DNA from 2 places in the Methylocaldum szegediense genome. Region 2 is predicted to be linked to the other one. Evidence: predicted binding sites of a transcription regulator. Region 2 holds the regulator's gene; the other holds the start of a gene.

Region 1 (3,422 bases), 700 kb from region 2:
CCGCCTTTTCCTTTTTCGGCAGCTCGGCCACCATCGCTTCCGTGGTGAGCATCAGACCAGCCACGGACGCTGCGTTCTGCAGCGCGGAACGGGTGACCTTGGTCGGGTCGAGGATACCCATCTGGATCATGTCGCCGTATTCGCCAGTTGCGGCGTTGTAGCCGAAGGTGCCTTCGCCTTCCTGAACCCGGTTCAGAACGACCGAAGGCTCTTCGCCGGCGTTGGCGACGATTTGGCGCAGCGGCTCCTCAATTGCACGGCGCAGGATGGCGATACCCACGGTTTGGTCGTGGTTCTTGCCCTGCAGATCCTTCAGCGCTTTTTGAGCTCGGATGAAAGCGACGCCGCCGCCCGGAACGATGCCTTCTTCAACCGCGGCACGGGTTGCGTGCAGCGCGTCTTCCACGCGGGCTTTCTTTTCTTTCATCTCGACTTCGGTTGCCGCGCCGACCTTGATTACGGCAACACCGCCGGCCAGTTTAGCGACACGCTCCTGCAATTTCTCGCGATCGTAGTCCGAAGTGGTGTCTTCAATCTGTTTGCGGATCTGTTCGACGCGAGCCTTGATGTCTTCGGCTTTGCCGGCGCCATCGACGATGGTAGTGTTTTCCTTGTTGACTTGTACCTTCTTCGCGCTACCCAAGTCGTTGAGGTCGACCTTTTCAAGGCTGAGCCCCAACTCTTCGGAGATCACACGGCCACCGGTCAGGATGGCGATGTCCTCCAACATGGCCTTGCGGCGATCGCCGAAGCCCGGTGCCTTGACCGCGCAAACCTTGAGGATGCCGCGCATGTTGTTGACCACCAAAGTCGCCAGCGCTTCGCCCTCGACGTCCTCGGCAACGATCAACAGCGAGCGACCGGCCTTGGCCACTTTTTCAAGCAGCGGCAGCAAATCGCGGATGTTGGAGATTTTCTTGTCATGCAGCAGGATATACGGGTTTTCGAGCTCGACGCTCATGGTCTCCTGCTGATTGATGAAATAGGGCGAGAGATAGCCGCGATCGAACTGCATACCTTCGACGACGTCCAGTTCGTTTTCCAAACCGGACCCTTCCTCGACGGTGATCACGCCTTCCTTACCCACTTTATCCATAGCGTCGGCGATAATCTTGCCGATGCTTTCGTCGGAGTTGGCAGAGATGGTGCCGACCTGAGCGATCGCTTTGCTGTCGGTGCAGGGCTTAGAAAGTTTTTTCAGCTCTTCGACGACCACGCTGACCGCCTGATCGATGCCGCGTTTGATATCCATCGGGCTTGAACCCGCAGCCACGGATTTCAAACCTTCGCGGACTATGGCTTGGGCCAGAACGGTCGCCGTGGTGGTGCCGTCGCCAGCGACATCGGAGGTCTTCGAAGCGACTTCCTTCACCATCTGGGCGCCCATATTTTCGAACTTGTCTTTCAGCTCGATCTCTTTTGCGACCGAAACGCCGTCTTTGGTGACGGTGGGCGCGCCGAAGCTCTTTTCGAGTACGACATTCCGGCCTTTCGGGCCAAGGGTTTGCTTCACGGCATCGGCCAGAATGTTAACACCAGCCAACATGCGGTGGCGGGCATCATCGGAAAAACGGACTTCTTTAGCTGCCATCAGTTAATTCCTCCAAGTATCGGTCTGAATGTTAATGTCGTGGATCAGGCTTCGAATACGCCCATAATGTCGTCTTCGCGCAGCATCAGATATTCGGTTCCGTCGATTTTCACCTCGGTACCGGCATACTTGCCGAACAAGACTTTGTCACCGACTTTTACATCCAGTGCGCGTACCTGACCGTTATCTAGGATTTTTCCGTTTCCTACAGCTACCACTTCACCTTTGATGGGCTTTTCCTTTGCGGTGTCGGGAATGACGATCCCGCCTGGAGACGTTTTCTCTTCTTCCCAGCGTTTTACGACGACACGGTCATGCAAGGGACGAATTTTCATGATGACTGTTTGCTCCTTGAAGTAATGTTGAATCTCGAAAAAAGCCGCGATAGCGATGTTAGCACTCGCTAGCGAAGGCTGCTAACAATATAGTGACGGCAACTTAGTTTTCAAGTGGCCCAACATGAAATTTCGATTAAGGCTTGGGGCCGAGGAAAGGAAGGCCGGTAGAGCTTTACGCAAAAAAACGAAAGGTCCTATTGTCTGTAGAAGCTTGGGAATGCAGTCGAGTGGATGAATGTGACGGTGGCGATAGCCTGGTTATCGGTTCCGGCGGCCTAGCGACGAAAGAACAAATTGATCACCAGTGTCAGCACGAGGCTGATGATGATCATGGAGGTAATGGGGATGAAGATGTACTTGTTTTCGTCTTGAATCCGGATATCACCGGGCAGTTTCCCGAACCAGCTGAAAATTCCTGGAGCGTACGACAGGATCAGTCCGAGCAGAAACAAGCCGATACCGACGAAGATAAGGATTTTTCCAATAGACACGGTTCAAACCCTCTTTGAACTTTCATCACCAGCCACTAGGTAGACCGAAGCGAACAGCAAGAGTGCCGCAAGCCCCAGCAACCATCGAATGTCGGTCCAGGTGGTCCGGCGTTCAGCGAATTCCGGCGCGCGCAATGCCTCCATGAGAGCTTGCGGTGTTTCCAGACGATGGTAGCGGAGTCCTGTTGTTGCGCTCAGTTCACGCAGATGGTTTTCATCCAGCCAGGAAAGGTAATAGCCCTCATGCGGAAGGCGGGGGGCAGCCTCCGTCGTTTGGTATGCGGTGGTGGATTCCGGTATTTGCGCGATATCGGTATTTTCCCAATAACCGATGAGCCGGTTTTCACGATCGTATTTCGGGACAGTGGTTGGTTGCAGGCCGCCCACGCCCACGATGAGACCCGCAATTTCCCCGGGCTTTTCAAAAAAATTCGGGCGTATGGTCTGCGGTGGTGCTTCCTGGCCGTCGGTGAAGAACGCGAGCCGAACGCTGGGATCGCGTTTCTTGATGTCCCGGATCGCCGCATAAATCCCTTGCTCTATAAAGCTGTTGGCCGCCCAGGCCATACGCCAATCGATATGGGCGAGCACGTCGTCGATCACGGGCAGGTGTTCGCAAACCTCAATGGGTTCGAACAGTAGTTGAACGCTCCGAGTCGTAAAAATTCCGAGGCCGACTTCAGAACCGCAAGGCAGTTCACGTACCGCTTGACGGATCGATTCCTTAGCGAAATTGAGCCGGTCCGGCGGCATGTTATCGACATGATAATCGCGCACGTTCATGCTCTGGGTTACGTCGACCACGAACGCGTAGCGGTAAACCTGCTGTGGCAAAGGGAGTTTCGGCTCGGCAAAGGTCCATGCGACGAGTACGGCGGCTACGAGCAGCGTCGTCGCGCGCCAGTCCCGACAAAACAACCGCATCTTCACGGCGCGCCGCCCGGAATCGTGGGTACGGTTGCAAACACGCTGGATTTCGCACCCTGCCAATTCGCTTGCTCC
Region 2 (3,422 bases):
CTGGCATCGGCCGTGATGTAGGGCAGGTTGATGTCGGTTTGTTGGCTCGACGACAACTCGATCTTGGCCTTTTCGGCCGCTTCTTTCAGACGTTGCAGGGCCAGCGGATCGTTATGCAGGTCGATGCCGTTTTCCTTTTTGAACTCGTCGCAGATGTAATCGATGATGCGCAGATCGAAGTCTTCGCCACCCAGGTGAGTGTCGCCATTGGTGGAAAGTACTTCGAACTGATGCTCTCCGTCGACCTCGGCAATCTCGATGATGGATATGTCGAACGTACCACCGCCGAGATCGTAGACGGCAACTTTAACGTCTCCGTGCTTTCTATCCAAACCAAAGGCCATCGCTGCCGCGGTAGGCTCGTTGATAATACGTTTGACGTCGAGCCCGGCGATGCGACCTGCATCTTTTGTTGCCTGGCGCTGGGAGTCGTTAAAGTAAGCCGGTACCGTAATGACCGCCTCTTTAACCTCTTCGCCCAGAAACGCTTCGGCATCCTTTTTCAGCTTCATCAACACGCGTGCCGAGATTTCCGGTGGCGCCATCTTTTTGCCATTAACCTCGATCCAAGCGTCTCCGTTATCGGCTTCGACGATCTTGTAAGGAACGAGATGTATGTCTTTTTGTACCTCGGAATCCTTGAACCGGCGTCCGATGAGGCGTTTGACCGCGTATAGGGTGTTCTTCGGATTGGTGATCGCCTGCCGTTTAGCGGATTGCCCCACCAATACTTCATTGTCGGGCGTGAAGGCTACTATTGAAGGGGTGGTGCGAGCGCCCTCGGCATTTTCGATCACGCGCGGTTTGCCCGCTTCGAGAATGGCCACACAGGAATTGGTGGTGCCCAAGTCGATGCCAATAATCTTCGCCATTTAATTCTCCAAATTAATCGATAGCTTGTCGGGAAGGATGTGGATTTAGCGCTAATGTGGGGGCGGCCATGCGGATTTCAAGCTTGCTCGTCGATACGTGTGGGTTCTACGGCGGCTTGGGCGACCACCACCATGGCCGGACGCAACAGGCGATCATGTAGGAGATAGCCTTTCTGGAAAACCTTTATCACCGTGTTGGGCTCGCTGTCCGCAGCCGGCTGCATCGCCATGGCTTGATGCAAGTCGGGATTAAACTTTTCGCCCATTGGGTCCACGGCTCTGATACCGAATTTTTCCAGTACCGTATTCAACTGCTTTAGCGTGAGTTCCATTCCTTCACGCAATTTCGCCACGTCCGTGCTTTCTCCTGCAGCGGCTTGTAGGCCCAGTTCGAGGCTATCAACCACGTTCAGCAGCTCTTTCGAAAATTTCTCGAGCGCATATTTGTTGGCATTCTGGAGTTCCTTTTCCGAACGGCGGCGCAGGTTCTCCAACTCGGCCTGTGTTCGAAGGAACTTATCCCAGTTTTCATTTGCCCGCCGAGTTGCTTCAGCCAATTGTTCCGCAAGTTGTTCGATTGGAGCCGGTTCGATAATACCTTCTTTCTTTTCGGTTTCTTTCGTCTCGATTGGCGCATCGACAGATGCGGGTTGAGTCGCTTGATCTGGTGCGTTGGGCGTCGATTCGGGCGAAGCCTGGTCTTTGCTCATAGATACGCTCCGTTTAAAAAAACAGCGAACCTGGTGCGTCTACGCACCAGGTCAGCTATTTCTACCAAAGTGAATTAATGAATGAATTAAAGATTAAGATGGGGACAGTGATTTTTGATTCAAGGCGGCCCCCAACAATTTCGCTGTGACGTCGACTAACGGGATAACCCGTTCATACGCCATGCGAGTGGGACCGATGACGCCCAGTACGCCTACCGTTTCTCCATTCATTGAATAAGATGCGGTTACGAGGCTGCACTGGTCCAATGCACGATAACCTGATTCCTCGCCGATGAAGATCTTTACACCAGGAGTTTCCAGGCAGCGGTCTAACAGGTGAACTAGGTCTTCCTTCTGATGAAATGCTTCAAATAACGAACGAAGCCGTTCCATGTTGGCCAAATCGGCAAAATCCATCAGGTTGAACTCGCCGGTCAGAACAAACGGCTTCCGACGTTTTCCTCTCTCTTTGATTGCTAAATCGGCAAACTCAGCTGCATCTATAATTTCCTGACTCAGCCGGTTCCGCATTTCCTGCAAGTCATTGAATAGACTCTCGCGAATTGCACTCAAATCCTTGCCGCCATAAGTGGAATTGAGGAAATTCGCCGCCGCTTGCAGATCGGCAGCAGAGAATTGGCGAGACGTGTGAATGATCTTATTGTGGACTTCTTGCTCATTCGTTACCAAGATGACCAAAAGGCGTTGTTCGGACAGCGGGATAAATTCAATGTGTTTGAAGGCAACGCTTTCTCGGCGCGGCAGCATTACTAGACCCGCCATATGTGTGATTTCCGAAAGCGCGCGAGATGCCGCGTCGATCAAGTCTTGGGGGTCTTCCTGGGTGCTTAGTTCTTGGCGAAGCTGGTGGACGATCTCTTGCTGCAAAGGCTTAATAGTCAGCAAGGTGTCGACGAAAAAACGGTAGCCGGTCACTGTTGGCATGCGTCCAGCCGATGTGTGCGGCGACGTGACCAACCCGATATCTTCAAGGTCCGCCATGATGTTGCGGATGGTTGCCGGGCTTAAATTTAGCCCGGTTTCGCGAGCCAAGGCACGCGAACCGACCGGTTGGCCTTCACCGATATAGCGCTCCACCAACACTTTAAGCAAGTGCTGTGCTCGTTCGCTCAATTGGGGATATTTAGGCACCGGTATCCTCGAATGGCAGGGTTAGCACTCGAAACCATCGAGTGCTAGAAAATTAGCAACCCCTAGATAATGTGTCAAGAAGCTCATACCATATCGCTCAACGCGCGTCTAATCTAAGATGTAGTCGAACTTTGTGGGCAGACGCAAGCGGCTCCAAGGAGACATTCATGCAAGGCGACTCGACGGTCCTCAACTATCTCAATCGCGTACTCGGTAACGAGTTGACCGGCATCAACCAGTACTTCCTTCACGCGAGAATGCACAAGAACTGGGGATTGGAAAAGCTCGGTCAACGCGTATACGCCGCATCGATCGGCAAGATGAAGCGTGCCGATAAGTTGATCGAGCGTATATTGTTTCTTGAGGGACTGCCGAATTTGCAGGATTTAGGACATTTGAAAATCGGCGAGAACCCGGAAGAGACGCTTGGTTGTGACCTTCAATTGGAACTTCAAAGTACGTCTTCGCTGCGGGAAGCCGTCGAGTTCTGCGAAAAAGCCGGAGATTACGTATCCCGAGATCTTCTGGAAGAGATACTCGAAGACGAGGAAGAGCATGTCCACTGGCTTGAGACTCAAGTGGAATTGATTCAAAAAGTCGGTCTGCAGAATTATCTGCAGTCTCAAATGTAGATTCCGGTACGGGCTGGCCAGGTTTACAGGTACACCGGAAATTCGCTGCATCGAAA

What was found. Region 2 encodes HrcA, which represses chaperone genes, less so after heat shock. Its sites were predicted from a motif close to TNTTAGCACTCNNNNNNNNNGAGTGCTAANA; they were not measured.
Region 1: the regulator HrcA is predicted to act here: its motif matches at 1,983-2,013, upstream of groES (co-chaperone GroES).

The regions. Positions count from the first base shown of each region.
Region 1 covers NZ_OX458333.1:4,150,494-4,153,915, forward strand. Annotated here, with positions in the region: gene groL (chaperonin GroEL) at 1-1,591, opposite strand, end outside; gene groES (co-chaperone GroES) at 1,636-1,926, opposite strand; gene QEN43_RS18025 (DUF2905 domain-containing protein) at 2,205-2,420, opposite strand; gene QEN43_RS18030 (VWA domain-containing protein) at 2,424-3,344, opposite strand; gene QEN43_RS18035 (tetratricopeptide repeat protein) at 3,347-3,422, opposite strand, start outside.
Region 2 covers NZ_OX458333.1:3,452,937-3,456,358, forward strand. Annotated here, with positions in the region: gene dnaK (molecular chaperone DnaK) at 1-872, opposite strand, end outside; gene grpE (nucleotide exchange factor GrpE) at 950-1,582, opposite strand; gene hrcA (heat-inducible transcriptional repressor HrcA) at 1,676-2,734, opposite strand; gene bfr (bacterioferritin) at 2,902-3,366, shown strand.